3 regions of the Streptomyces cyaneofuscatus genome follow, and region 2 is predicted to be linked to each of the others. Evidence: riboswitches for the same ligand, from Rfam matches in the RefSeq annotation. Region 2 holds a riboswitch; each other region holds the start of a gene.
The links. A riboswitch is a leader RNA that binds a small molecule or an ion and turns the genes downstream of it on or off. The one in region 2 is predicted to bind cyclic di-AMP.

Region 1 (9,670 bases), 2.7 Mb from region 2:
GGCCACCATCGCCGGGATCGGCCCGGTCCCGCTGGCCGAGCTGGCGAACCGGGTGATCGGGGAGGCCCGGCAGGCCACCGACCGGCCCGACGACATCGCGCTCCTGGTCGCCGCCCGCTGGACGCACCTCCCGGAGAAGGCGCCGCAGCCGTCCCGGGACACCGCCCCGCCGGACCTGTGGCGGACGTTCCGCGGGCCGGGCCCGGGAGGCACGACGAGTACCCCGGACCCGGCCTGAGCCGAGCGGTGACGGCTCTGCGACGGCCCTGCGACGGCCCTGATCAGGCGCCGGAGGCGTCCAGCATGCCCTCGCGCTCCACGACCTTGATGCGCTCACGGCCCTGGGCGACGCCGAGCGCCTGCTCGTGGGCGTCCAGCTTGTGCCAGCCCTCCCACGTCGTGAAGCGGACGTTGCGGCTCTCCAGGAAGGCCTCCACGGCCTCCGGGGCGGGCGTCGCCGGCTCGGGCAGACGGCCTGCGGCGCGGTCCTCCAGGAGGCAGGCGACCGTCTCGTTGGCGTCACCCTTGGTGTGGCCGATCAGGCCGATCGGGCCGCGCTTGATCCAGCCCGTGACGTAGACCGACGCCATGTGCTCGTCCCCGGCGATGACGCGGCCCGCCTCGTGCGGGACCGTGCCGGAGGCCACGTCGAAGGGGAGCTTCGGCAGCTCCTCCGAGTAGTAGCCGACGGCCCGGTAGACGCTCTGCATGTCCCAGTCGGTGAACTTGCCGGTGCCCCGGACGTTGCCGGTGCCGTCCAGCTCGGTGCGCTCGGTGCGCAGCGCGACGACCTTGCCGTCCTCGCCGAGGATCTCGACCGGGGACTCGAAGAAGTGCAGGAAGAGCTTGTGCGGGCGGTCGCCGACATCGCGGATCGCCCAGTTCTCCAGGGTCTGCGCGACCATGTTGGCCTGCTTGTTCTCCCGCCGGGTGGCGATCGAGCCCTCGTCGTACTCGATGTCCTCGGGGTTGACGATGACCTCGATGTTGGGGGAGTGGTCCAGCTCGCGCAGCTCCATCGGGCTGAACTTGGCCTGCGCCGGGCCACGCCGCCCGAACACATGCACCTCCAGCGCCTTGTTCTCCTTGAGGCCCTGGTACACGTTGTCCGGGATCTCGGTCGGCAGCAGCTCGTCGGCCGTCTTGGCCAGCACCCGGGCGACGTCCAGCGCCACGTTGCCGACGCCGAGGACGGCGACCTTCTCCGCGGTGAGCGGCCAGGTGCGCGGCACCTCGGGGTGGCCGTCGTACCAGGAGACGAACTCGGCCGCGCCGTAGGAGCCGTCCAGCTCGATGCCCGCGATGTCGAGCGCCCGGTCGGCCTCGGCGCCGGTCGAGAAGATCACCGCGTCGTAGAAGGACCGCAGGTCGTCCAGGTCGATGTCGTTCGGGTAGCTCACATTGCCGAAGAGGCGGATCTGCGGCTTGTCCAGCACCTGGTGCAGCGCCTTGACGATGCCCTTGATCCGGGGGTGGTCGGGGGCCACGCCGTAACGGATCAGGCCGAAGGGTGCGGGCATGCGCTCGAACAGGTCGATCGAGACACCCGGGTCCTGGCAGACCTCGGATTTGAGCAGCGCGTCCGCAGCGTAGATACCGGCAGGGCCGGCTCCGACAATGGCGACGCGGACGGGGCGTGTCATGGCGTGGTGATCCTTAAGGCGGGCGAACGCGGGCAGGTACAGCGTACGTCGGAGGTAAGGGTTGGCTTACTAGTCTCCACCCCACACCGTAAGCCCTGGCCGCGCGGGGCCTCCGACCCGGCCTACGGAACCGCCCGAAAAGTCCGTTTCGGTGGGGCGGTATGGGCGATTTCGGCCTTTTAACCCCCTCTTCCATAAAAGGGCTATTGAGCTTCTTGGGTTGTTTTGACCGCGCCCTTTTCGGTCAGCCCCGTACGAAGTGGTGAGCGTCACGTCCGGGGGTGCGGACGCGGAATCGGAAGGTTCGGTTCCCTTCTGTGCCAAGAAAGTTGACACCGTGACGGAACGGGCGCGGCCGGGAATTCCGTAATTCGATCTTGCGGAGAAAGGTCATCCGGAATTCGGGGCTTGTTCTGTTCGGCGCTTTTCGCCTACGGTCACGCTCAATCCGGATGGAACGCCGAATCCTGCCGCCGTCCGGGAATCCGAAACCCACCCACGTACGGCAGGAGCGGGGGACCCAGGTAAGCCGCCGATCCGGTCTCCGGAACGGCTAGGGGTGAAGTCGCACGTCCATGCGGCCAGACATCTCCCGTCTGAACCCGACAGCTCACCTCGTAGGCGCCGGAGAGGAAATTCCCCATGCCCGCACAGGGTAAGCACCGCCGTCCCAAGTCCGTCTCGCTGAGCCGCGGCATCGCCGCCGTGACCACAGGTGGAGCCGTTCTGGCCCTCCCCGTGCTCGGCGCCACCACCGCCTCCGCCGCCCCCGCGCACTCCGTCGCCGCGGAAAAGGCGGTCGCTCCCGTCTCCGTGACCGCCCAGGCGAATTCCGTGACGAAGGCCGCGCCCGCCAAGCATTCCGTGGTGTCCGGCGAAACGCTTTCCAAGATCGCCCGCGAGTATTCCGTCAACGGCGGCTGGAAGAAGCTGTACGAAGGCAACCGCAAGGCCGTTGGTGAGAACCCGAACCTTATTCACCCGGGTATCACGCTGACCATCGGCGCCAAGGCTGCCGCCCCGTCAGACGCCAAGGCCGCCAAGGCTGCCGAGGCCGCCCCGGCCGCCGAGCGCACCGCAACGGCGGAGCGCGCCGACCGCTCGGAGCGCACCACGGCCGCGCCCGCCGCCGCCCCGGCCGCCGCCGCTCCCGCCACGTACACCAACGACCTCGATGGCTGGATCAAGGAGTCGCTGGCGGTCATGGCCCAGCACGGCATCCCCGGCAGCTACGAGGGCATCCACCGCAACATCATCCGCGAGTCCTCGGGCAACCCGAACGCCATCAACAACTGGGACTCCAACGCGGTGAAGGGCACCCCGTCCAAGGGGCTGCTCCAGGTCATCGACCCGACGTTCCAGGCGTACCACGTGCCCGGCACCTCGACCGACAGCTACGACCCGGTCGCCAACATCACCGCCGCGTGCAACTACGCCGCCGACCGGTACGGCTCGATCGACAACGTCTTCGGCGCCTACTGATCGCTGGACGAAGGCTCACATCCGAGGGGCCCCGGACCGCACGGTCCGGGGCCCCTCGGGCGTGCGCATCCGCAGGGGGAAGTTACCCCCAAGTTTCTAGTGACTTACCACGCGATCGACAGTAGAACCTGTTGCACTCTGTCGAGAGTGAGGGATGTCACATGAACGACACTACCCTGCACAACAACGCCCCCAAGGGTGTATCGCGTCGAAGATTCATCACAGGAACAGGTTCTCTTCTCGGGGTCGCGGCGCTCGCCGGACCCACCACGCCGGTCTGGGCCACGCCCCGCGCGGCAGCGGCCCCCATCGGATCCGGCGCCCATGTGCCGGTGCTGGTCATCGGGACCGGCTACGGCGGTTCGGTGGCCGCTCTCCGGCTCGCCCAGGCCGGCACGGACGTCCACATGGTCGAGATGGGCATGGCCTGGGACACCCCCGGCGCGGACGGCAAGATCTTCGCCAACACCACCAAGCCCGACGACCGCTCCTTCTGGCTGCGCACCAGGACCAAGCAGCCGCTGAGCAACTTCCTCGGCTTCCCGATCGACAAGAACGTCAACCGCTACACCGGCATCCTGGACGCCGAGGAGTTCGCCGGCATCACCGTCTACCAGGGGCGCGGCGTCGGGGGCGGCTCGCTGGTCAACGGCGGTATGGCCGTCACGCCCAAGCGGGAGAACTTCGCCGCCATCCTCCCGTCGGTGAACGCCGCCGAGATGTACAGCACGTACTACCCGCGCGCCAACGCGGACCTCGGCGTCACCACCATCGACCCCGTGTGGTTCGACTCCGTCGACTGCTACCAGTACGCACGGGTCGGCCGGAAGCACGCCCAGCGCTCCGGCTTCCCGTTCCTCTTCGTGCCCGCCGTGTACGACTGGGACTACATGAAGCAGGAGGCGGCCGGGACCGTCCCGAAGTCCGCGCTGGACGCCGAGATCCTCTACGGCAACAACTACGGCAAGAAGTCGCTCCAGAAGACCTACATCGACCGGATCAAGGCCACCGGCCGGGTCACCATCAGCCCCCTGCACAAGGTCACCCGCGTCTCCCCGGCCTCCGGCGGCGGCTACACGGTCCTCATCGACCAGCTGGACACCACCGGCCGGACCGCCGTCACCAAGACGGTCACGGCGGACAGGGTCTTCTTCGCCGCGGGCAGCGTCGGCACCAGCAAGCTGCTCGTCGGGCTGAAGGCGACCGGGGCGCTGCCCGGCCTGAACAACGAGGTCGGCAAGGGCTGGGGCGACAACGGCAACGTCATGTGCGGCCGGGCCAACCACCTCTGGGACCCGACGGGGAAGGTGCAGTCGTCCATCCCCACCGGCGGCATCGACAACTGGGACGCCGGCGGAGCGTTCGCCGAAGTCGCTCCGCTGCCCACCGGGATCGAGACCTGGGCCTCGTTCTACCTCTCGATCACCAAGAACCCCCACCGGGCCGAGTTCACCTGGAACGCGGCGGCGGGCAGGCCCGAACTGAACTGGCAGACGGCGTGGAAGCAGCCGTCGATCGACGCCGCGAAGACCATCTTCGACAAGATCAACAAGAAGGAGGGGACGATCTACCGCACGGACCTCTTCGGCACCTACAAGATCTGGGGGGACCACCTCACCTACCACCCGCTGGGCGGAGCGGTCCTCGACAAGGCCACCGACAACTACGGTCGGCTGCACGGTTATCCGGGGCTGTACGTCATCGACGGCGCCCTGATCCCCGGCAACGTCAGCGTCAACCCGTTCGTCACGATCACCGCGCTCGCCGAGCGCAACATCGAGCGGATCATCGCCACCGATATGCGCCGCTGATCCACCGGGCGTACGGAGAGCCCGGGGCCGGGAGTGCCAACCCGGCGGCCCCGGACTCCGTCAGTGACCCGGCAGCACGCACACCGCGTCGATCCCCAGCACATGGTTGAGCCGCCCGAACGCCAGCCAGGAGCCGATGCTCATGGACAGCTCCACGATCTCCACCTGGCTGTAGTGCGCGGTCATCCGCTTCCAGAAGGCGTCGTCGAGACCGTGGTGGTCCAGCGCGTACCGCTCCGCGTATTCCGCCGCCAGCCGGGTCCGCGCGTCGAAGGCGTCCGTCGTACGCCACTCGGTCACCGCCTGAGCGAACTCCTCCTCGACCTTCGCGCCGTCCCGCTCCGTCCGCCAGTCCAGGCAGAACAGGCACCCGTTGATCTGCGCGATCCGCAGCCGGGCCGCCTCGAACTCCCGCAGGCCCAGCGTCGTGTGCTCGTACACGGACATCGAGAAGGTGGCGGCGGCCATGCCGATGCCGGGGACCATCTCCCCCCACACGTAACCGATGGGCTCCTGGCCCTCCGGAATGTCGATGATCATGCCGTTCTCCTTCCCAGCCTGCCGACAGCGGGCCGCAGCGGGACATCGAGTGCGTCGTACAGGCCCGGTTTGGCGTCCACCAGCCAGTCGATCGCCGAGACGAGCCGCCCGACCGCCGTGGCGTTACCGCCCGCCGACCGGTTCTCGCCCTCGTCGGACGCCTCGACCGTCACCTCGATACGGGGGCGGCCCTCGATCACCACCCGGTGCGCGCCCACGCCGTCGGGTGGGGATGGCCAGTCCGGGGCGCACGACGGATGGATGCGGGTGATGTGCTCGATCACGATGCGGGGCTCGCCGCCCACGATGCCCTGCACCTCGAACCGCACCGCGCCCTGGGTGCCCGCCGCGAACTCGCCCATTGTGCGGGTGGTCACCGTCGTCTCCAGCGCCCGGCGGTCCAGCGTCTCGCGGATCTCGTCCAGTTCGACGCCGAGCGCCCGGGCCATCAGCCGTATCTGACCGCCCCACACCATCGTCGGAACGCTCTCGGCGAGCATGAGCGGCTGGTAGTCCAGCGGGTGGCCCATGCCGATCAGGTGGCGTACCGAATCCTCCTGCTCGTACGTGGAGTAGTCGAAGATCTCCTGGCAGCGGATCACGTCCACCTCGGTGCCCAGACCGCTGACCAGCAGCGGCAGGACGTCGTTGCCCCAGCCGGGGTCGACCCCGGAGACGAAGAGGGAGCCGCCGCCCTCCGCGACGGCGGCCAGGACGGGGTCCCGCAGCTCGGGCGGGGCGTTGCGCTGGTCGTAGAGGGGATAGAGGGAGGGCGTGACGACGACGGCTCCGGCCCGGATCGCCCGGCCGATGTCGGTGAGCGCGTCGTCGGGGCGGATGTCGCCGGACGCCGCGTAGACCAGCGCCCGGGGGCGGCCGGCCAGGACGGCGGCGATGTCGTCGGTGGCCGCGACGCCGAGCGTGCGGCCGAGACCGCCCAACTCGCCCGCGTCCCGGCCGACCTTGCCGGGATCGTGGACGAGGACGGCGGTGAGTGTCAGTGCCGGATGGGCCTCGACGGCGCGGATCGCCGCGCGGCCGACGTTGCCGGTACCCCAGACAACCGTGGGAATCATGCGCGGAGGGTAGCGGCCGGACCTTGCACTTCCCAGAGCCGTGGCGGGGAAATATGTGTGTTCCCGGGCCGGCGGGCGAACCGCCGACCCGGGAACCGTACAGAGATGACTACCGCTTGGCGCGTGCGGCGGTCGGGCTGCCGCTGATCGTGAACTGCGAGCCGGGCTCGATCAGCACATGGCCGTCACGCGAGTTGGTGATCGTCACGTTGGTCAGCGTCGCGTTGCCGCGCGCGCCGCCCATCGCGAGGATGCCGGAGCCGTTGTTGGACTTGTCGATCCGGACGTCTCGGATCTTCACGTCGGGCATCAGGCCGCCACCGGTCTTGAACTGGATGCCGTCGTAGGTGGAGTCGATGATGTCGGTGTCGCGGATCGTGACGCCGGGGATGGGCAGGTTCTGCGGGAAGAGGGTGATCGCGCCGAACTCCTGGTCCTCGTTCCAGAAGGCTCCGCCGGTGCGGTACAGCGCGTTGTTGGCGATCAGCGTCTGCCCGGAGAAGGGCAGCGGGTCGTGGTCGGTCGCCAGCATGATGGCCGGGTAGTTCATCGTGTCGGCGATGATGTTGTTCTCGATCTTGTTGCCGTAACCGCCGTAGATCGCGATGCCGTTGGCTCGCCACGGCAGCTGGATGGTGTTGTTGCGGAAGCTGTTGTCGTGGCCGATGTCGACGGACTGGTCCTTGACGTACTTGCTGGACCAGACGGCGAGAGCGTCGTCGCCGGTGTTGCGGAACGAGGAGTTGTACACGGTCGAATTGCGGGTGCCATTGGCGAAGTTGATGCCGTCGGCGTAGGTGTTGCGGATCCGCATCCCGGTGAACTCGACGCCGTCGCCCGGGTTCCAGAGGGACTGGATGTTGTCGTAGTCGCGGCCCGCCCAGACGCCCACGTTGGCGTGCTCGATCCAGACGTTGCTGATCTTCGTGTTCTTGCCGAACCGCCCGTTGAGCGCGACACCGCCCTCGTGGTTGCCGTCACCGCCGCGGATCGTGCCGGAGCCGAAGATCGCGATGTCGGAAATTTTCGTGTTCTCGTCGATGTCGAAACCGAAGTTGCCCTCGTGCGGGTGGTTGATCCCGCCCGCCTCGTGCGGCGGGGTCAGCGTGTAGAGCTGGGAGTGCCACATGCCCGCGCCCCGGATCGTCACGTCACGGATGCCCACCTGGTTCCACTGGCCACGGTCCAGCGGGTCGTCGGTGAGGATCTTCTGCTCCTGGCGCCACTGACCCGCCGGGATCCAGACGCAGCCGATCTGGCCGTTCTGGTTGGCCGTCACCGCGCGCTGGATGGCGGCGGTGTCGTCGATCCCGTCGTTCGCCACCGCGCCGTACTGCGTGATGGAGACGCAGCCCGAGGGCTGGGAGGTCGGCGGGGCGACCTGCTCCAGGTCGATCAGGTCGATGATGTAGAACGCGGCGTTGTCACCGGAGTCCCGCTGGAGGCGGAACTTGGTGCCCGCCGGATAGGTCTGGGCGAGCAGCGCGTGCGACTCGTCGAACAGCCGCCGCGCGTCGCCGCCCGGGGTGTTGGTGAGCCCCTCCGGGCTGTCGGTGTTGCCGTACAGCCAGCTGTGCTTGGAGGAGAGGTCGAGCTTGCGGACGAACTGGCCGTTCGCGTAGAGGCTGATGGTCGCCTGGCGGCCGCCGCCGCCCGCCGCGTCCGGGATGGAGTTGCGGACGACGATGGAGTTCGACGCGTTGGTCGAGGTGAACTCCACGTACTCACCGGTGGAGTTGAGCCGCACCGACTTGCGCCCCGATGACTCGGTGGCGAAGTTGGTGTGGCCGAAGGTCCGCTTGGCGTCCGAGGTGAGCAAAGTGCCCTGGTACGCGGCGTCCTCCGCCTCGTACTCCGTGTACGGCACCGCCGCGCCGCGCCCGACGACGATGGAGCGGGCCAGCACGTTGTTGGTCTCGCTGGTCTCCGCGACCAGGTTCGTCGCGTCGGCCGTGGCGGTCAGGGTGGCCCCGCCGCTCGCCGCCGTCCAGGTGCCGCTGATGGGCACGTTCACCGTGGCGCCCGCCGGGACGGCCGGGGTGGTGCCGTTGAGCGTGGTGGAGCCCACCGTCAGCCGGGTGACGGTGCCCGCGCTCACCGCGCTGGTACCGCGGTTGTGCACGGCGACGGTGAAGCTGACCGCCGCGCCGACGGCCGGGTTGGACGGGCTGGAGGTGATGGAGCGGACCTCCAGGTCGGGGCCGGGGCTCTGGCCGACCACCAGCGGGGACGCGGTGGTGCGGCTGTTGTTGGTGTTGTCCGACTCGATGATCGTGTCGGTCGGGTCCACCAGCGCCGAGACGGTGTACGAGCCCTGCGGCCGCTTGCCGACCGGGACGGATACCTGGGCCGAGGCTCCTGCGGCGAGCGGGCCGACCGGGGCGCTGCCCACGACCACACCGCCGAGGCTGACATCGACGGTGGTCGCCGCCGAGGCGGCCGTACCGATGTTGCGTACGGTCCCCTGGACGGTGATGTTGTCCGTCTCCGAAGGCGCCGAAGGGCTCCAGGACAGCGCGCTCACGGTCAGGTCCGGATTGGGCGCGGGCGTCCCGAGGATCTGGATCTCGGCGACCTGGGCGCCGGGCGCCCCGGTGTTGGAGAAGAACTGCAACTGGAGGTCGGCGGCCCGGCCGCCGACCGGGACCGTCACGGTGTTCTGGTTGGTGGCCGGGTTGAACACATAGCCGGCGCGGGACTTGAGCGAGGTGAAGGCGCTGCCGCTCTGGGTCCGGCCGAGCACCTGGAACTCCTGGGTCCTGGTGGACCAGATCGGGTCCGGGTTCAGCTTGATCACCACGGACTGGAGGTCCGCGTCGGCGCCCAGCTTCACCGTGAGGTTCGAGGGGTGCCCGTTCGACTCCCAGTAGGTGTTCACCTGGCCGTCGTTGGCGTTGACGACGGGGAAGCCGCCGTGCGATCCGCTGGCCGTGACGGCCTTGCCCCGGGCCAGGTCGGTCGCCTCAGCCGCTGCCGCCTGGACGGGAAGCAGGCCGACGGTGACGAGCCCCGCTATGAGCAGGCCGGTGATCGATCGTTCGCTGAGCCGTTTCCATCTCATGCTGTCCTCTGCTTCCACGGTATTTGAGCCATGCAGTCAATGTTTTGCAAACAGCAG
Region 2 (9,670 bases):
CAGCCCGGAGCAGTCGAAGGCGTTGGGGCCGGTCGCGCCCCAGACGTACGGCTTGCCGATCGCCCCGTGCGCGAAGGAGACGGCCCGCGCCGCCCGGGAGTTGGGGGCGGCGACCGAGGCGCGGGGGGCCGAGCGGTCGGCGTGGGCGGTGGAGCGGTCGGCCGGGGTGCCTGCCCCGGCCCGGTCGGCCGAGGTCGCCGGGGAGCCGCCGTGGGCCGCGTCGGCCGCGCGTTCGTACGCGGCGCGCTCGGCGGCGGTGAGGGTGGCCAGGAGCGTGCGGGCGTCGGCCAGCTTCGTCCGGATCGCGGTGCGGTGCTTGTCCAGCTCGGCGCGGCGGGCGGCGAGCGCCTCGGTCTCCTGGTCGGCGCGGGCCTTGACCCGGGCGATGCCGGAGAGCTGGCGCCGGATGTTGCTGAGCAGGCTGGCCTGCCGGTCGCCCGCCCGGTCCAGGTGGGCGGCGCGCTCCAGGTAGCTGTCGGGGTCCGAGGAGAGCGCCAGCTGTAGGGCGGGGTCGAGGGTGCCGGTGCGGTACTGGGCGGTGGCCATCGAACCGAGCGTGTGGCGGGCGGTGTTGAGGCGGTCGGTACGGCGGGCCGCCTCGTCGGCCAGGGCGTCGACGGCCCTGGTGGCGGCCGCTTCCTTCTCCTTCGCCCCGTTGTACTTCTCGGTGGCGACCTCGGCGTCGTGGTAGAGCCGGTCGACCTTCGCCCGGACCTGGGCGGCGGTGGGAGCGGGCTCGGCGGGTGCGGCGCCGGCCCCGGTGGCCGAGGTGGCGGTGGCGGCCCCGGCGAGCGCCAGGGTGGCGGCGGTGCGGGCAGCAGGGCCGGTGAACGGGCGCTGCTTGGGTTTCCGGTGAGCGGATTTCCGGTGCGCGGCCACGGGGGCGGCATCCTTCCTGTCGGCTGCCCGCCGGGGGATACCGGCAGGTCCGGCAAGGACGCTATGCCGGGCGCACGGAAAAGGTTCGCCATGACAGCTATTGCCCGGATGTGACGTTTCGGCGCTGCCGAATGACCGGGGGCGTCAATACGGAACTGATCATTCCGGCAGGTTCGGGCACGGGGCGCCCAGTTCCGGCGAAGGTGTCGAGGAAGGCTTGCCTCACTGCTGGGTAAAGTTTTGGCCATGGCTAGGCTCCGGAGCCATGGACGTACTCATCAATGTCTTCGTCGCCCTGCACATCATCGGCATCGCCTCCCTGCTGGGCGGCTTCCTGACCCAGATGAAGGCCATGGGCGCGGGCACCGCCCGCTTCGTTCCCGCCATGCTGCACGGCGCGCTGACCATGCTGGTCACCGGCGTCGCCCTGGTCGGGCTCAACCAGGCCGACGACCAGACCGTGAACAACATCAAGATCGGCGTGAAGCTGGCGCTCCTCGTCGTCATCCTCGCGCTCGTCTACGTCAAGCGGGACGAGGAGAAGGTCGAGAAGGGCGCGTTCGCGGCGGTCGGCGGCCTGACGGTCGCCAACATCTTCATCGCCACGCTCTGGACCTGAGGGGTCCCGGGCTCTGGACCTGAGGGGTCCCGGGCTCTGGACCTGAGGGTTCCCGGGCCGGCCTCTCGGCGGCCGGCCCGGGACCTCCGGCACTACGCCGGGCGCACGCTGCCGTAGATCGGCATGTAGTAGATCGACTCCTCGCGGACGTTCGCCCCCGGCTTCGGGGCGTGGATCATCATCCCGTCGCCCTTGTAGATGCCGACGTGGCTGATGTCGTCGTAGAAGAAGACCAGGTCCCCCGGCTGAAGGTCGGACGTGGCGACCCGCGTGCCCACCTTCACCTGGTCCCAGGTGGTCCGGGGCAGCGTCACCCCCGCCTCCCGCCAGGCCGCCTGCGTCAGCCCCGAGCAGTCGTACGAGGCCGGGCCCGAGGCCCCCCACACGTACGGCTTCCCGATCTGGGCGCGGGCGAAGGCCAGCACCTTCTCGGCCTTCGCGGCGTAGCTGCCGTCCGTACCGGTCCCCGTACCCGTGCCCGTACCGGATCCCGGGCTCGTCCCCGTACCCGTACCGCTGCCGGAGCCGGAGCCGCTGTCCCCGCCGGACTCCTTCGCAGCCTCCTCGCGGGCCTTCTTCTCCGCCGCCTCGCGCTCCTCGCGCTCCTTGGCCTCGGCGGCCTGGCGGCGGGCCAGCTTCTCCGCCTTCTCCTTGGCCTCGGCCTCCTTCTTGCGCTCCAGCTCCGCCAGCCGCGCCTTCTCCTCGGCGGTCAGCTTCGCGAGCAGGGACCGGGCCTCGGTGAGCTTGTTCTGCACCTGCTGCTTGCTGGAGCGCAGCGTGGTCTGCGTCTCGGTGAGCGACTCCAGGCTCTGCACGGCCTCCGCGCGCTTCTTCGACGCCGCCGCCTGCTGCGTACGGAAGTCGTCGACGGCCTTCTGCTGCCGCTCCGTGGACCGGCTCATCAGCCGGCTCTGGTCGAAGTACGCCTGCGGGTCGTCCGCCAGGAAGAAGGTGGCGGTCGGCGCGATGCCGCCGGTGCGGTACTGCTCGGCGGCGAAGGCGCCCAGCTCCCGGCGGGCCTCGTTGATCTTCTCGGTCCGCTTCGCCACGTCGGAGAGCAGCGTGTCGACCTTGGCGCGCTGGGCGGTGGAGGCGGCCTTCGCCCGGTTGTACTGCTGGGTCGCGCTGCCCGCCTGCCGGTACAGCTCGTCGACCTTCTTCTGGACGTCCTCGATGGCCGGCTTCGGCTCGACGGGGGCGGCGGTCGCGCTCTGCGTGGAGAGCAGCGTCACCGAGGCCAGCGCGGCCGTCGTGAACCCGACGGCGGGGGTGGTCGTGCGCACCTTCGTGCGCGGCTTGCGATGCGATGCCAAGACCGGCATCTCCTTCCGTGGACCGCCTACCGGGTTAGCTGTCGGGTTCGGACGGAACGGAAGGCTGCCCTACGGTCCGTTGTGCGAGGGTACGGACCGATTCACCCCGGTTGTGCGTGTGGGTCCCCGGTTCCGAACTGCCGGGAGGGCAGCACGGATTCGGCAGAGGTGACCGTGAGACGCGGTTCGTCTCAGGGAGATTACGGATCACCTGACCGAGCACGCTAGCCAACCGGTGGCACCGCTGGGAAGGAGGATGAGCGATATGCCCGATACATTTTCGTGACCTTCTCGGATCGGGAGCCGTGCGCCCCCTCCGGCCGGGCGTTCCTTCACGGAACGTGGACGTCCGTTCTCCGTGCGTACGGCTGGGAACGGCCCTTTCCGGGTCCCTTCCGGGTCCCTTCCGGGTCGGTTCCGGATCGCTTCCGGTATCGCTTCCGGCCTTCGGCCGAACGTTGTCAGTGCGGCCGCCTAGACTCGGGAGGCGATGAGCAGCCTCTTTGACGACAGTTTCCTGACCGGCCTCCAGCCCACGGAGGACGGCCCGCCGCCGCCCCCCGAGGACCACGCACCCGAAGCGGTGCCGGAGGGGCTCTTCGAGGGCGTCTACGACGCGCCCCCGCCGCCCCGGGACGGGTATTACCGCGACGGCCACCCGCGCCCGGTCATCGACGCCGCCGCGCTGCTCGACGGGCTGAACACCGAGCAGCGCGCCGCCGTCGTGCACGCCGGGTCCCCGCTGCTCATCGTCGCCGGGGCCGGCTCGGGCAAGACCCGGGTGCTCACCCACCGCATCGCCCACCTGCTGGCCGAGCGCGGGGTGCACCCGGGGCAGATCCTCGCGATCACCTTCACCAACAAGGCCGCCGGCGAGATGAAGGAGCGCGTCGAGCAGCTGGTGGGCCCGCGCGCCAACGCCATGTGGGTCATGACCTTCCACAGCGCATGCGTCCGCATCCTGCGCCGCGAGTCGAAGAAGCTCGGCTTCACCTCGTCGTTCTCGATCTACGACGCCGCCGACTCCAAGCGCCTGATGGCCCTGGTCTGCCGCGATCTCGACCTGGACCCCAAGCGCTACCCGCCGAAGTCCTTCACCGCCAAGGTCTCCAACCTCAAGAACGAGCTCATCGACGAGGAGACCTTCGCCGGGCAGGCCGCCGACGGTTTCGAGAAGACCCTGGCCCAGGCGTACGCGCTCTACCAGGCCCGCCTGCGCGAGGCCAACGCGCTGGACTTCGACGACATCATCATGACGACGGTCCACCTCCTCCAGGCCTTCCCGGACGTCGCCGAGCACTACCGCCGCCGCTTCCGCCACGTCCTGGTCGACGAGTACCAGGACACCAACCACGCCCAGTACACGCTGGTACGGGAGCTGGTCGGCCCGGCCGGGGAGGCGGACGCCCCCGCCGAGCTGTGCGTCGTCGGTGACGCGGACCAGTCGATCTACGCCTTCCGGGGCGCGACCATCCGCAACATCCTCCAGTTCGAGGAGGACTACCCGAGCGCGAAGACGATCCTCCTGGAGCAGAACTACCGCTCCACGCAGACGATCCTCTCCGCCGCCAACGCGGTCATCGAGCGCAACGAGAGCCGCCGCCCCAAGAACCTGTGGACCAACGCCGGCTCCGGCGCCCGCATCACCGGCTATGTGGCCGACACCGAGCACGACGAGGCGCAGTTCGTCGCCGACGAGATCGACCGACTGACGGACAAGGGCGACGCGAAGGCGGGCGACGTCGCCGTCTTCTACCGCACCAACGCCCAGTCCCGTGTCTTCGAAGAGATCTTCATCCGCGTCGGCCTGCCCTACAAGGTCGTCGGCGGCGTGCGCTTCTACGAGCGCAAGGAGGTCCGGGACGTCCTGGCCTACCTCCGCGTCCTCGCCAACCCCGAGGACACCGTCCCGCTGCGCCGCATCCTCAACGTGCCCAAGCGCGGCATCGGCGACCGCGCCGAGGCCATGATCGACGCCCTGTCGCTGCGCGAGAAGATCTCCTTCCCGCAGGCGCTGCGCCGCGTCGACGAGGCGTACGGCATGGCGGCCCGCTCCTCCAACGCCGTCAAGCGCTTCAACACGCTGATGGAGGAGCTCCGTACGATCGTCGAGTCCGGCGCCGGACCCGCCGTCGTGCTGGAAGCGGTGCTGGAGCGCACGGGCTATCTCGCCGAGCTCCAGGCCTCCACCGACCCGCAGGACGAGACCCGTATCGAGAACCTCCAGGAACTCGCCGCCGTGGCCCTGGAGTTCGAGCAGGAGCGCGGGGAGGAGGAGGGCGCCGGCACGCTCGCGGAGTTCCTGGAGAAGGTCGCGCTCGTCGCCGACTCCGACCAGATCCCCGACGAGGACGAGGACGGCTCCGGCGTCATCACGCTGATGACCCTGCACACGGCGAAGGGCCTGGAGTTCCCGGTCGTCTTCCTCACCGGCATGGAGGACGGCGTCTTCCCGCACATGCGGGCCCTCGGCCAGACCAAGGAGCTGGAGGAGGAGCGCCGCCTGGCGTACGTCGGCATCACCCGCGCCCGCGAGCGGCTCTACCTGACCCGGGCGGCCATGCGCAGCGCCTGGGGCCAGCCCTCGTACAACCCGCCCTCGCGCTTCCTGGAGGAGATCCCGGAAGCGCACCTGGAGTGGAAGCGCAAGGGCCCGATGGCCGCCCCGGCCGGACCCACCTCGGGCATCACGTCCTCGCTCTCCTCCTCGCGCGCCCGCTCCGGCCCCTCGGGCTTCGCGACCCGGCGCACCACGGACAAGCCCACGGTCACGCTGGTGGTCGGGGACCGGGTCACGCACGACCAGTTCGGGCTCGGCACGGTGACGGCCGTCGAAGGGTTCGGCGACCAGGCCAAGGCGACGGTGGACTTCGGCGACGAGCGCCCGAAGAAGCTGCTCCTGCGGTACGCGCCGGTCGAGAAGCTGTAGGGCGGGGCGTACGGGGATTACGCGAGAGGGGCGGTACGGGCTTCTGCTGAAGCCGTACCGCCCCTCTTCCGTATGTTCGTACGTTCTCCGTCAGGTCGGGTTGACGCCGTGGCTCCGCAGCCACACCAGCGGGTCGATCGACGCGCCGCCGCCGGGCCGGACCTCGAAGTGCAGGTGCGGGCCGGTGGAGTTGCCGGAGCTGCCCGCGTACGCGATGACGTCACCGGCCTTCACCGGGCCGGACCGGATCTTGGTGCTGCTGAGGTGGCAGTACCAGGTCTCCGTACCGTCGGCCATGGTCACGATCGCCATGTTGCCGTAGGCGCTGTTGTACTGGGTGCGCACGGTGCCGTCGGTCGCGGCCATCACCGGGGAGCCGTAGCCGACGGGGAAGTCGATGCCCGTGTGCACGGACATCCAGTTGACACCCGCCTGGCCGTAGTAGGCGCTCAGCCCGTGCTGCTTGACCGGCAGGACGAACTTGGGGCGCAGCGCCTCGCGGCGGGCGGCCTCCTCCTCGCGCTTCTTCTTCTCCTCGGCCTGCCGCTGCTTGAGGTCGATGCGCTCCTGGGTGCGGCTCGCGCGCTGGCGGAAGTCGTCGCTGCCCTCGGAGAGCTGCTCCAGCTGGCTGTCGAGCTTGTTGTTCGCGGCGACCGCTTTGACCGTGGTCGGATCGGCGACGGCCAGCGAGGTGGTCTTCTCCGGCTTGTCCTCGTCGCTGATCCCGCTGACGGAGGCGGCCGCGATGCCCGCGACGCTCATCACGCAGGCGGAGGGGACGGCGACGGTGAGGAGAGCGGACCGCTTGGCGGGGCTGCGGCGGCGCGCTCGGCTGCGGGGGGCGGGGGTGCGGACCACGGTGAGCGGCAGGGCTTCGGAGGTGTCGCCGTCGTCGGTGGGGGCGGCTTCCGGGGCGGGGCCGGTCGCGTGATCGGTCTCTTCGAGGACGGCGAACTCGGTGGTGCCGGACTCTTCTTCGGGCGCCTGCTGTTCGTACAGCTGCTGCGAAGTCTGTTCGGGTTCGTACGCCGCGTCCTCGGGCGTGGCGCCGGAGTTCCAGGCGGTCGCGTCGTAGGCGCCGGTGTCGTACGTCCCCGTGTCGTACGCGCCGGTGTCGTACACCCCGGTGGTATAGGCGGTGGTGTCGTACGCGCCGGTCCCGTCGGCGCCGACCGTCCCGTACGCGCCGGTGTCGTACGTCGCCGCGTCGTACGTGCCCGCGTCGTACGTCCCGGTGCCGTAGGTCCCGGTGTCGTGCGTCGTTCCCGTGCCGTAGGTGCCGGTGGCGTACGCCCCGGTGTCGTACCCGTCCGTCTCGTAGGCGCCCGTCCCGTAGGGGGCTGTGCCGTACGCGGCCGTGGTGAACCCGGCGGTGGGGAACGCGCCCGTGTCGGTGGCCGGCCACTGGGCGGCCGGGTCCTGGTCGGAGGGCTGCTGCTGCCAGACGGGCGTCGCGCCGGTGTCCCACTGCTGGGGATCGGCGGTCTGGGCCGGGGCGGCGTACGCGTCGTACGTGACGGTCTGCTGCGCGCCTGTGTCCCAGGCGGAGGAATCGTACGGGCCGCTGTGGGCACCATAAGAGGTGTCGTAACCGGAAGCCGCGTAATCCGTGGTCTCGGAACCACCAGGAAGGGAACCGAAGAGCGGGTCGGTGTCGAAGCTGCCGGTCGATCGGGTGTCGTACCCGACGGTCCCGGCGTGGGGGTGCTGGTCGTTCACCAACTTCTCTCTCGCCTCGGCAGCAGGACTGTTCTGGATCCCGGTGAGGGGGGTCCCAAGGGGAAGCAGTGGCCGCGACTGTACCCGGCAGTATGTGAGGACGACAATCTTCGGCAGGTTTTGCGTCCTCAGGAAACGGGCAATCGGCCGTCTTTCGGTGGACGGCAGACAGATGCTTGGCCCTATGTTCGAGAACTGTTCTAATTTAAGCGACAGAAGGCGTTCCGGTTGAGGGAGCTGTGTCCTCCCGGAACTCCTGTGACTCCTGTGACTCCAGAGCCTCACGGACCGCGGCGGCGACCGCCGGGTGCACCGGCAGCGCGAGATGCCCGATTCCGGTGACGCGTACGTTGACGGCGTCGAGGTCGGGGTGGTCCACGCAGGCCGTCCCGACCGGGACCATCACCTGGTCCAGCTCGCTCCAGAAGCTGACGAACCGGGTCCGGCACCCGGGGGCGGGGAGGCGCAGCTCCTCGATCAGCGGGGAGCGGCCGCGCATCTGCCGCACGATGGGGTGAAGGCCGGCTCCGGGGGCGACGGCGGTGCCGCCGTGCGGTGTGCCGAGCGTGACGAGGGTGCGCACCCGGTAGTCGCCGCCCAGGCGTTGTACGTAATAGCGGGCGATCAGGCCGCCGAGGCTGTGGCCCACGATGTCGACCTCGCGCTGCCCGGTGCGGGCGCAGATCTCCTCCACGTGGCGTCCGAGCAGCTCGGCGGCGGTGCGCAGGTCGCGGGTGAGCGGCGAGTAGTTGAGGGACGCCAGGTGGCGGCGGCCGTGCCGGGCGAGCGCGCGGCGCAGCAGGACGAAGACGGAGCGGTTGTCGATGAACCCGTGGAGGAGGACGACGGGGCGTTCGGCGGCGGGGGAGCCGGGCAGGGTGGGCGGGCCCTGCGGCAGGTCCGGGGTGCGGCGTTCCGGGGTGCGGCGCTCCTGGGGAACGCGCTCCTGGGGGGCGCGCTCCTGGGTGAGGCCGAAGGGGTAGGCGGCCAGGTGGCCGGTGAGGACCACGAGCTCCAGCACGGTGGCGCCGAGCAGCGCGGTGGAGAGCCGGGGGCCCGGCAGCCGGGGGAGGCGGGGCCGTAGGGAGAGAAAGGGGAGGACTTTCACGCCGACCTCCTGCATTGGCGCACCGGGAGGCGGCGGCGGGCCGTACCACCGTGCCGTGCGGCTGGCGGCACGGTGGTACGGCGACCTCGATAGCGGCTCTCCCCGCGCCGGTCCCCGCGGCGGCCGGATTGCCGCGTTCTACGGGGGACGGCGCCTGGCGAACATGTCCCACGTGTGATTTCCCCCTCCCCGCCTGCCGCGAAACGGCGGCTTGCGGGATGCTGTGGATAACGTTCGTTCACATCCCCGGCCCTTCAGGCACGGGAGACCATGTGGAGGCAGTGATGGGTGTGACCGGTCCGATCCGTGTGGTGGTGGCCAAGCCGGGACTCGACGGCCATGACCGCGGGGCCAAGGTGATCGCGCGGGCGCTGCGGGACGCCGGTATGGAGGTCATCTATACGGGGCTCCACCAGACACCCGAGCAGATCGTCGACACGGCGATCCAGGAGGATGCCGACGCCATCGGCCTGTCGATCCTCTCCGGGGCGCACAACACGCTGTTCGCGAAGGTGATCGAGCTGCTGAAGGAGCGGGAGGCGGAGGACATCAAGGTGTTCGGCGGCGGCATCATCCCGGAGGACGACATCGCCCCGCTGAAGCAGTTGGGCGTGGCGGAGCTCTTCACCCCGGGGGCGACGACGACCGAGATCGTCACCTGGGTGAACGCGAACGTCCGCCAGCCCGCGCAGGCCTGACACCTTCGGGACTCGGGGTGCCGGGGGTGCGGCCCGGGCCGGGGCGGGCGTCAGGTGCGGTCAGGTCAGCTCGGCCTCCATCGCGGCGCGCAGGCGCAGCGTGGAGACCAGGCGCTGGAACGCCTCCGACCAGTACCCCCCGGCCCCCGGCGACGCTCCCTCCTGCTCGTCCGGGGTGGCCGTGAGGACCTCCAGGCGATCCGCCTCGGCCGGGTCGAGGCAGCGCTCGGCCAGGCCCATCACCCCGCTGAAGCTCCACGGGTAACTCCCGCCGTCCCGCGCGATGTCGAGCGCGTCGACCACGGCGCGCCCGAGCGGGCCCGACCACGGCACCGTGCAGACCCCGAGCAGCTGGAACGCCTCCGACAGCCCGTGCGCGGCGATGAACGCGGCCACCCAGTCGGC
Region 3 (9,670 bases), 2.2 Mb from region 2:
CCTCTCGGTCAACGGCGAGAGCGGCTTCCGGGACGGCTTCGCCCCGCTGCTGCCCGACACCCCGATCGCGCTCGGCGACCTGGACGCGCTGCGCCGGGAGCTGAAGCGCGGGGATGTGGCGGCCCTGGTCGTGGAGCCGATCCAGGGCAAGGGCGTGCACGCCGCACCGCCCGGCTTCCTCCGCGAGGCGCAGGAGCTGCTGCACCGGCACAAGGCGCTGCTGATCGCCGACGAGGTGCAGACCGGGCTCGGCAGGACCGGCGACTTCTACGCGTACCAGCACGAGGACGGCGTGGAGCCGGACCTGGTCTGCGTCGCCAAGGCGCTCTCCGGCGGCTATGTGCCGGTCGGCGCGACGCTCGGCAAGGACTGGATCTTCCGCAAGGTCTACTCCTCGATGGACCGGGTCCTCGTCCACTCCGCCAGCTTCGGCTCCAACGCCCAGGCCATGGCGGCGGGGCTCGCCGTGCTGACGGTGATGGAGGACGAGGAGACCGTCGCGAACGCCCGGCGGGCGGGTGATCTGCTGCGGGAGCGCCTCTCCGCCCTGGTGGACCGCTACGAGCTGCTGCACGAGGTGCGCGGGCGCGGGCTGATGATCGGCATCGAGTTCGGCCGCCCCACCTCGCTGAAGCTCCGCAGCCGCTGGACCATGCTCCAGGCGGCCCGCAAGGGGCTCTTCGCCCAGATGGTCGTGGTGCCGCTGCTCCAGAAGCACCGCATCCTCACCCAGGTCTCCGGCGACCACCTGGAAGTGATCAAGCTGATCCCGCCGCTGATCATCGGGGAGGCGGAGGTGGACCGCTTCGTGGCGGCGTTCACGGAGGTCATGGACGACGCGCACAGCGGCGGCGGCCTGATGTGGGACTTCGGCCGGACCCTGGTCAAGCAGGCCGTGGCCAACCGCTGAAATTTTGCCTCCGGGGCAATTTATTTGCCCGGGAGGAAAGTTCCTGGCCCAATGGACGCATGAACCCTCCGGACGAAGGGGCGGCCGACGAGCTCCCCGGCGTCGCCCCCCGACTGCGCGACCTGCGCCGTGGCCGCGGTCTCACCCTGGAGACCGCCGCCCAGCGGGCCGGACTCTCCCCGGCCCACCTCTCCCGGCTGGAGACCGGCCGCAGGCAGCCTTCGCTGCCCATGCTGCTGGGCCTCGCCCGTATCTACGGTACGACGGTTTCCGAGCTTCTCGGCGAGAAGCCGCCCGAGCGGGAGGCGGTCATCCGCGGCGGCGCCTTCGAGGGCGCCGAGGCGGACGGCTGGATGTACCGTAGGGCCGGCGGCTCCGGCCGCGCCATGCAGGCGCTGCGGGTCCGGGTCCCGTACGGCGCCCAGGGCGATCTGGTGCGGGTGCACCCCGGTGAGGAGTGGCTGTACGTCCTCGGCGGGCGGCTGCGGGTCGCGCTGGGGGAGACCGTGCACGATCTGGACCCGGGCGACAGCGCCCACTTCGACTCGCTCACGCCGCACCGGATCGCGGCCCTGGACCGGGGCGGGGCGGAGCTGCTCTTCGTCCACTCCCTGCTGCAGAGCCCCGCGGCCGAGCTCTGCCTCGGCAACGCGCTCCACGCGCGCTGACCCCTTCGTTCCCCCGGCCGCGAGGCCGGCAGAGAGGACCGTCATGTCCGATTCCGAGCACTACGACCCGCTGACCCCGAGGCGCCCGAAGGCCACGAAGGACACGCAGGAGCGCCGGATGCCGCGCGGTCTGGTGATCCGGCTCTTCGCCTACCTGGTGGTCGGCCACGTGATCGCGGCCTTCCTCTACCTGCTCTTCGTGGTGGCGGGCGCCGAGTAGGCGCTCAGCCCTGGTCGAGGAGGCGCTCGCGCAGCCGCTCCCGGGTCTCGGGGGAGACGCCCAGCCCCTCCGACAGGTAGCGGTCGGTCGTGCCCCAGGTGTCGTCGATGGCCGCGAACGCCGCCGCGAGGTAGGAGGCCTGCGCCCCGAAGAGCGGATTGAGGAGCTCCATCACCTCGGGGGACATCCCGGTCTCCGACATGTCCGTGCGCTTCACCTTGTACCGGCGGTGCGGATCGTTGGACTTGAGGTAGTCCGCCTCGATCGCCTCGCGCTCGACGCCGACCGCGAGCAGCGAGACCGCGATCGACAGGCCGGCCCGGTCCTTGCCCGCCGCGCAGTGCATCAGGGCCGGCACGCTGTCCTCCGCCAGGGCGTGCAGGACGCGGCTGTGCTCGGCGGTGCGGTCCACGATGGTCGAGCGGTACATGGTGATCATGCGCTCGGTGCCCTTGCCGTTCGCCAGGATCGAGCGCAGCTGCTCGATGTTCCCGTCGCGGACCAGCCGCCAGAACTCTGCTCCGTCGGCCGGGTCGGAGAGCGGAATACTGACATTGCGGACACCGGCCAGCTCGATGTCGTACCCGTCGAGCTTGTGGTCGGCGGAATTGCGGAAGTCGAAGACGGTGTGCAGCCCGAGTCCGCCGAGGAAGAGCGCGTCCTCGGCGGTGGCGTGCGCCAGGTGGCCGCTGCGGTAGAGCCGGCCGAAGGCGGTGCGCCGCCCGTCCTCGGTGGGAAGCCCGCCCACGTCACGGAAGTTGCGGACTCCGGTCAGTTCGGTCTCGGTCGGCGGGACCTGCGGCACCTGCTGCGTCACGGTGGCTCCTGGAATCTTCGGCGTCGGCGCGGCTCTCCGGCGAGGGCGCTCCTGTGACGATACGACATCGGTTCACGGGGCAATCATCGGAAGTCTGACGGGGTGTCAGGGGTCGCGTCGACGGCATGTCCGTATTGGTGCATTTCGTAGAACATGCCCTGCTAATGGGGGAGATGGGATTCCGTAGGTGAGCGGGATCATATCCGTGACGGACCGTGGCGGCGGCGCCCTGGCTATTTCCCGGGATCCGCACGGAAAGCCAAGATCCGTAATCCACGGAGGGTGACGGGAAATCCGGAGCGAAATTGAATCGATGATTCCGGGGCGCAACCGACGGCTTGTTCCCGTCGTCCTCACTCGTTTACGGTCACCGTCAATCCGGACGGACCGCCTAATCCTGCCGCCGCCCGGAATTCGCACCCACCCACTCACGTGTGGCAGGAGCGGGGGAACCAGGTAAGCCGCCGGCCCGGAGCGATCCGGACCGGCTAGGGGTGAAGCCGCCATCCGGCGGCCGGGCATCTCCAGCCCGAACCCGACAGCTCACCTCGCAGGCGCCGGAGAGGAACTTCCCCATGCCCGCAAAGGGTAAGCACCGCCGTCCCAAGTCCGGCCCGATCCACCGCGGCGTCCTCGCCGCGGGCACCGGCGGCGCCGTACTCGCCCTCCCGCTGTTCGGCGCGACCGGCGCCCACGCCGCGGAGAAGGCGGCCCCCGCCGTCCAGCCCGCCGCCGCGCAGAGCGCCCAGCAGGCCGCACCGCAGGCCGCGCCCGCCACGGCGAAGAAGGCCGCCCCGAAGACGTACGCCGTCGTCTCCGGCGACTACCTCGCGAAGATCGCGACCGAGCACCAGGTCAAGGGCGGCTGGCAGAAGCTGTACCAGGACAACCGCTCGACCGTCGGCGAGAACCCCGGCCTGATCTTCCCGGGCATGAAGCTGACCCTCGGCGCCAAGGCCACCGGCACCGCCGCGCCTTCGGAGGCCAAGAAGTCCGCCCCGGCCCCCAAGGCCGCCGCGCCGAAGAAGGCCGCCCCGAAGAAGGCCGAGCCGGCCCCGAAGGCCGACACCCTCTCGGCCGACGAGTCCGACGCCGCCGCCGAGTCCGGCGCCTCCACGCAGACCGGCTCCTCCGAGTCCACCGGCTCCGGCTGGACCGCGCCGCTCGACAACGCCAACGTCACCACCCAGTACCGCGCTTCCGGCTCCAGCTGGTCCAGCGGCTACCACACCGGCTCCGACTTCCAGGCCGCCTCCGGCACCCCCGTCAAGGCGATCGGCCCGGGCACCGTGGTCTCGGCCGGCTGGAGCGGTTCGTACGGCAACGAGGTCGTCATCAAGCACGAGGACGGCATGTACTCCCAGTACGCCCACCAGTCCTCGCTGAGCGTCTCCGCCGGCCAGACCGTCACCGGCGGCCAGCAGATCGGCCTCTCCGGCTCCACCGGAAACTCCACCGGCCCGCACCTCCACTTCGAGGTCCGCACCGGCCCGAGCTACGGCTCGGACGTCGACCCGGTCGCCTACCTGCGCCAGCACGGCGTCTCCCTCTGACCCCAGGGCGAGAAGAAGTGATCGAGGGGCGGTGCGCGGCGGCGCACCGCCCCTCCACTTATTCCGGCTTTACCGAAATCTGACCGGGTGGTCTATGTCACCACCCGTCAACCCCGTATTACGGTCGCGTAGGTCACATTGAACGGTGCAGGATATGTGCTTGTGGCAGACGATTCGAGAACCCAGCAGCAGAACATCATCGGGTCGTACGCGGCGATCGGGGACAGTTTCACGGAGGGCGTCGGCGACCCCGGCCCCGACGGCACCTTTGTCGGCTGGGCGGACCGGTTCGCGGTTCTGCTCGCCGACCGGCTCCCCGCCCCCGACGCGGCGACGAACCCGGACGAGACCCGGCACGGCAATTTCCGTTACGCCAATCTCGCCGTACGCGGACGCCTCCTCGACCAGATCGTCGAGGAGCAGCTGCCCCGCGCCAAGGAACTGGCCCCCGACCTGGTCACCTTCTGCGCGGGCGGCAACGACATCATCCGGCCCGGCACCGACCCCGACGATCTGGCCGAGCGCTTCGAGCGGGCTGTCGCGGACCTGACCGAGGCGGTCGGCACCGTCATGGTCACCACCGGGTTCGACACCCGGGGCGTTCCGGTGCTGCGCCACATGCGCGGCAAGATCGCCACGTACAACGTGCACCTGAGGGCCATCGCCGACCGGTACCAGTGCCCCGTGCTCGACCTGTGGTCGCTGCGCTCGGTCCAGGACCGGCGCGCATGGGACGCCGACCGGCTCCACCTGTCGCCCGAGGGCCACACCCGCGTCGCGCTGCGCGCCGCCCAGGTCCTCGGCCACGAGGTGCCGGCCGACCCGGACCAGCCCTGGCCGCCGCAGGCCCAGCGCCGCCCCTTCGACGAGCGGCGCGACAACATCCAGTGGGCGCGGGAGTACCTCGTGCCGTGGATCGGCCGGCGGCTGCGCGGCGAGTCGTCCGGCGACCACGTCGAGGCGAAGCGGCCGGACCTGCTGCCGCTGTAGGGATCAGGGGTTGAGGAGCGGGAGCGTACGCCGGGACGGGCCGGGGACCACGGGTCCGCCCGGTGCCGGGTCCGGCCCCGGGCCCACGCCGGACCCGGCGGGTATCCGCTCCAGGACGCCGCCCGCGAACACGTCGTACAGCGGCAGCGTCTCCAGGTGTACGTAGCCGATGTGGCAGTCGCACACGGCCAGCGGGCAGGCCCGGGGACCGAGCGCCGCGCGGTAGCTGCCGTCGTAGAGGTTGCCCAGCTCCGCCTTGACGAAGTGGCAGCGCCGCACCGTGCCGTCACCGTCCACCGAGATCACCGACTCGCCCGTCCGGCAGGGCAGCCCGGCCGAGCGGTGCGGATGCCGGCTGTAGGGGAAGAGCGGGTCCAGCTCCGTCCACCGCTCCGCCTCCTCATCGGTGTACGTGTGCCCCTCGGCGGCGTTCACCCAGAGGTAGACCTCGGCAGGCAGCGCGGCCCGCAGCCGCCGGGCCTCCTCCAGATGCTCGTCGAACCCCACCACGCCCACGCTGTAGCGGATGCCGCGCGCGGACAGCTCCCGGCAGCGGCCGAGGAACCGCTCGTACGGGGTCTGCCCCGGGTGGTACGTGCACCAGAGCGCGATCCGCTCCGGATCGGCGTCCGCCAGCCACGTGGTGCGGCCGCTGAGGTTCGTCTGGATGGCGACCCGGCCGATGTGCGGCAGCTGGGACAGCTCGGTCAGCGCACGCCGGTACCAGGAGCGCACCAGGCCCTCGCCCCACGGGGTGAACAGCACGGAGAGCCGGTCGCCGGTCTGCGCAGCCGCCCACGCGGTGAACCGCTCCAGCGCCTCCCGGTCCGCCGTCAACTGGGCCTTGCTGTCCCGCCGCTTGGCGAACGGGCAGTACGGACAGTCGTAGTCGCACGAGGCCAGCGGGCCCCGGTAGAGGATCGTCAGGTCCATGGCCCGCTCACTTCCGCTCATACGCGGCCATCGCGGCCCGCACTCCGGGGGAGAACAGCGCCGGACCCAGCGCGTCCGAGTGCGCCAGCCCCAGCGGCGAGAGCCGGAGAAGGCCCTCGGGCGCCTGCGCGTCCAGCCAGCCCCGGTCCGCGAACCGCGCCAGCTCGGCGGGGAAGTCCGCACGGGGGTCCGTGCCGAAGCGGGCGCGGTAGTCGTCCAGGGGCAGGCCCGCCGCCTGGAGCAGCGACTGGAGGAGGTGGCGCCTGCGGGCCTCGGCCGCGTCGACGTACCTGCCGACCTCGGCCCGGGAGAAGTCCTCGGTGGCGGTGAACCGGTCGATGATGGAGCGGATCTCCCGCATGTCCACCGCGTAGTCGAAGGAGTAGTGGAGGGCGGAGGTGTATGAACGGGCCCCGCAGCCCAGGCCGATCATGCCGTCGGTCTGGCAGGCGTAGTCCTCGGGACCTTCTTGGGGTGCGTCGGCGCGCCGGAACATCCGCATCGACACCTGCTCGTAGCCGTGCGCCAGCAGATGGTCCCGCCCCACCGCGTAGAGCCGCAGCCGCTGTTCGTCCCAGGCGGCCTGCTCCAGGGCCTCCGCCTCGGGGCCGGTCGCGGCGGCGCCCAGGCGGTGCAGACCGGTCAGCGGGCGGACGTACAGCGGGTAGAGGTACATCTCCTCCGGCCGCCAGGCCAGCGCGGCGTCCAGGGAGGTGAGCCAGGTGCGCTCGGTCTGGCCGTCGATGCCGTAGATCAGGTCGATGTTGAGCACCGGTATCCGGGCGTCCCGGATCCGGCCGAGCGCGGCTTCCACCTCGGCCCGGCGCTGTGGACGGACGGCGGCCCGCGCCTCCGCGTCCACGAAGCTCTGTACGCCGATGCTGACCCGGGTCGTCCCCCGGTCGGCCAGCACGGCGAGGCGGTCGGCGGTCGCGGTGGACGGGGAGGTCTCCACCGACAGCGGCACCGCGAGCAGGTCTGCGCCCATCCGCTTCTCCGCTATGTCGCAGAGCCGCTCCAGCTCGTCCGCCGTGAGGAAGGTCGGCGTCCCGCCGCCGAAGGCCGCCGCCGCGAACCGCACCGGCTCGTCGTCGCCGAGCGCGTCCCGTACGGCCACGGCCTGCCGGTCCAGGGCGTCGAGATAGCGGGTCGTCAGCTCCTCGGGCGCGCCGATCCGGGTGAAGAGGTTGCAGAAGCCGCAGCGGACCTCGCAGAACGGTATGTGGAGGTAGAGGGAGAGGGCGCTCTTGGGCTCCGCCGCCCACAGCTCACGCAGCGCGGGCCGCTCCGGCAGGGGGCGGTAGGCCGTCTTGTGCGGATAGGCGTAGACGTAACTCTCGTACGGCCTGACGGCGGGCATGCCTGTCGCCGTAGCGGTGCTCGTGGTGGTGCTGGTGGTCATCAGGAGGCCCCCGGTTCGAGGAAGAAGTGCGCATAGGGCACGGTCCAGACGGCCTCGTGGCCGAGCCGGTGGCCGGTGTAGCCGTCGTCGCCGTAGGTGGTGCCGTGGTCGGAGCAGACGATGGCGAAACACCGGCGGCGGCTGCTCGCGGCGGCGAAGAGCCGGCCGATGTGCCGGTCGACGTACTCCAGGGCGGCCGCGTGCGTGGCCCGGGAGTCCCCGGCCTCGCGGGTCGCGCCCGGGGTGTGGAACCAGTTCGGCTGATGCAGCGCGGAGACGTTGACGAAGAGGAAGAGCCGCTGCTCCGACGGGAGTTCGGCCACCACCTTCTCGGCCCGGGTCACCTGCTCCTCGAACGAGGTCGGCGACGCGACACCGAACTCCGGCTCCCAGTGGCTCTCCTGGAACATGCCGGGCAGCACTGATCCCAGCGCGCCCTGCCGGTTGAAGAAGCCGACCCCGCCGACGCACACCGTGCGGTAGCCCTCGGCGGCCAGACCCGACACCAGGTCCGGGGTGTCGAAGACGAACGTGCCGTCCGCCGTCGTCTCACTGCCCGCGAAGCGCGCCGCGAACAGCCGCGGGTGCGGGCCGGGGGCGGCCGGCGTCGGCAGGAACCCGGCGAACATCGCCTGGTGCGACGCGTAGGTGAAGCTGCCCGGGGCGTGCCGCTTCTCCCACACACCGCCGGGCAGGTGCCGGGCCAGGTTCGGGATGCGCCCGGCGGCGGCCAGCTCGGCGGCGACATCGTGGCGCAGGGTGTCCAGGGTGACCAGCAGCAGATCGTGGCTGCCCACGACCTCGGCCATATCGGGCCGCTGGGGATCAGGGAGACGTGACGGCATGGTCGTTCCTCGTTCGGTCCAGTACGGCGGCGACCTGCGCCGCATAGGTGTCAAGACCCTCGGCACCGCTGCCAGGCAGCCCGGTCAGCCCGGGCAGCAGATCACCGAAGGCGTTGACCTCGCCGACGGCGAAGCGCCGCCAGCCGGCCGCGGGCAGCAGGTCGACGCCCACGCACAGCGTCCCGGGGAAGCAGGCGGCGGCTCGCTCGCAGATCGCCAGCGCCTCGCGCCAGCAGCCGCCCACCGCCGACACGGCGGCCCGGACCTCGTCGAGATCGCCGCGGGCGCCCCCGAGGTGGAGGTTGGTCATGGGGGAGAGGCTCGTGCGGACGACGGCGTGGGTGGCCCGGCCGCCGACCACCACGATCCGCAGATCGGCGGCCCGTCCGCGCTGCGACGCCTTGGGCAGCCAGCGCTCGATGTGCAGGCCGTCCGGGGCGAGCGCGTCCACGAGTGCGCCCACCTCCGCCTCCGTGGTGTACCGGCGGACCCGGAGCGAGTTGAACAGCCGCCCCTGGGCGTCCCGTTCCACCGAGGTGCTCGCCCTGACCCGGCCGGGCCCCGCGGTCTCCACCGCCAGCACCCCCGAGGCGGACGAGCCGTGGGCGAGCTTCACGAACGCCCGGGGCATCCGGTGCTCCCGCAGCAGCGCCCGTACGTCGGACCAGCCCCGCACCTCGGCCGCCTGCGGCCCCGACGTGGGCGAGGCGGGCACCGGCACCTCCGCGCCCTCCAGCAGGGCGTGGCAGAGCCGCTTGTCGAAGAGCGCGGCGATGTCACCGGGGGAGGTGAGCACCTCGGCACCGGCCGCCGAGGCGGCCCGCGTCACCTCGCCGACCGCCGAGAGGAACCCGGCGTACCACCGCGCGGACCCCTCCACCCGGGTCGGGTCGTCGACCCCGCGCAGCAGCCGCTCCACCTCCGCGTCCTCGCCGGGCGAGTCGATCCGGACGGTCTCGCCCGGCTGGAACTCCGCCTCGCCGCGCAGCACCTGGAGCCAGGACACCACCCGGGCGGGCTCCAGCCCGGGGCCCCGTACGGCCTCCCGGAAGAAGGTGACCCGGCGGTTCTCCGGATTGCCCACGACCGCGAAACGCGGGGCCCCCGCACTCTTGGGGCTACTCGCTGACGGCGACATAGCGCTCCGGTTCCTCGTCCGGGTCCGCGTAGTCCTCCTCGGCCTCGCCGCCCTCGACCACGGCCGGGGCGCACGCGGCCCTGATCCGCTCCAGCACCGGGCCGGTGAGGTAGTGGTGGCGCAGGTCGAGCGTGGCGAGGTGGTTGAGCGGCTGCCCGTTCAGCAGGGCCTCCCCGCCCGTGTCGCTGAGGGTG

Region 1: it holds a riboswitch for cyclic di-AMP, as region 2 does, so the genes downstream of both, R2B67_RS01355 (transglycosylase SLT domain-containing protein) here and R2B67_RS12910 (C40 family peptidase) in region 2, are expected to answer to the same signal.
Region 3: it holds a riboswitch for cyclic di-AMP, as region 2 does, so the genes downstream of both, R2B67_RS03280 (LysM peptidoglycan-binding domain-containing M23 family metallopeptidase) here and R2B67_RS12910 (C40 family peptidase) in region 2, are expected to answer to the same signal.

The regions. Positions count from the first base shown of each region.
Region 1 covers NZ_CP137002.1:333,646-343,315, reverse strand. Annotated here, with positions in the region: gene R2B67_RS01365 (SpoIIE family protein phosphatase) at 1-238, shown strand, start outside; gene R2B67_RS01360 (FAD-dependent oxidoreductase) at 282-1,643, opposite strand; cyclic di-AMP (ydaO/yuaA leader) riboswitch at 2,127-2,282, shown strand; gene R2B67_RS01355 (transglycosylase SLT domain-containing protein) at 2,286-3,125, shown strand; gene R2B67_RS01350 (GMC oxidoreductase) at 3,287-4,936, shown strand; gene R2B67_RS01345 (carboxymuconolactone decarboxylase family protein) at 4,997-5,476, opposite strand; gene R2B67_RS01340 (NAD(P)H-dependent amine dehydrogenase family protein) at 5,473-6,552, opposite strand; gene R2B67_RS01335 (CARDB domain-containing protein) at 6,662-9,613, opposite strand.
Region 2 covers NZ_CP137002.1:3,037,118-3,046,787, reverse strand. Annotated here, with positions in the region: gene R2B67_RS12920 (C40 family peptidase) at 1-879, opposite strand, end outside; gene R2B67_RS12915 (hypothetical protein) at 1,145-1,498, shown strand; gene R2B67_RS12910 (C40 family peptidase) at 1,591-2,820, opposite strand; cyclic di-AMP (ydaO/yuaA leader) riboswitch at 2,819-2,986, opposite strand; gene pcrA (DNA helicase PcrA) at 3,302-5,740, shown strand; gene R2B67_RS12900 (M23 family metallopeptidase) at 5,831-7,459, opposite strand; gene R2B67_RS12895 (lipase family alpha/beta hydrolase) at 7,665-8,582, opposite strand; gene R2B67_RS12890 (coenzyme B12-dependent isobutyryl CoA mutase small subunit) at 8,852-9,265, shown strand; gene R2B67_RS12885 (DUF5691 domain-containing protein) at 9,326-9,670, opposite strand, start outside.
Region 3 covers NZ_CP137002.1:806,805-816,474, reverse strand. Annotated here, with positions in the region: gene R2B67_RS03300 (aspartate aminotransferase family protein) at 1-910, shown strand, start outside; gene R2B67_RS03295 (helix-turn-helix domain-containing protein) at 970-1,578, shown strand; gene R2B67_RS03290 (DUF6126 family protein) at 1,622-1,798, shown strand; gene R2B67_RS03285 (tyrosine-protein phosphatase) at 1,803-2,615, opposite strand; cyclic di-AMP (ydaO/yuaA leader) riboswitch at 3,027-3,187, shown strand; gene R2B67_RS03280 (LysM peptidoglycan-binding domain-containing M23 family metallopeptidase) at 3,191-4,168, shown strand; gene R2B67_RS03275 (SGNH/GDSL hydrolase family protein) at 4,331-5,158, shown strand; gene R2B67_RS03270 (STM4011 family radical SAM protein) at 5,162-6,091, opposite strand; gene R2B67_RS03265 (STM4012 family radical SAM protein) at 6,099-7,493, opposite strand; gene R2B67_RS03260 (STM4013/SEN3800 family hydrolase) at 7,493-8,302, opposite strand; gene R2B67_RS03255 (STM4014 family protein) at 8,319-9,476, opposite strand; gene R2B67_RS03250 (STM4015 family protein) at 9,457-9,670, opposite strand, start outside.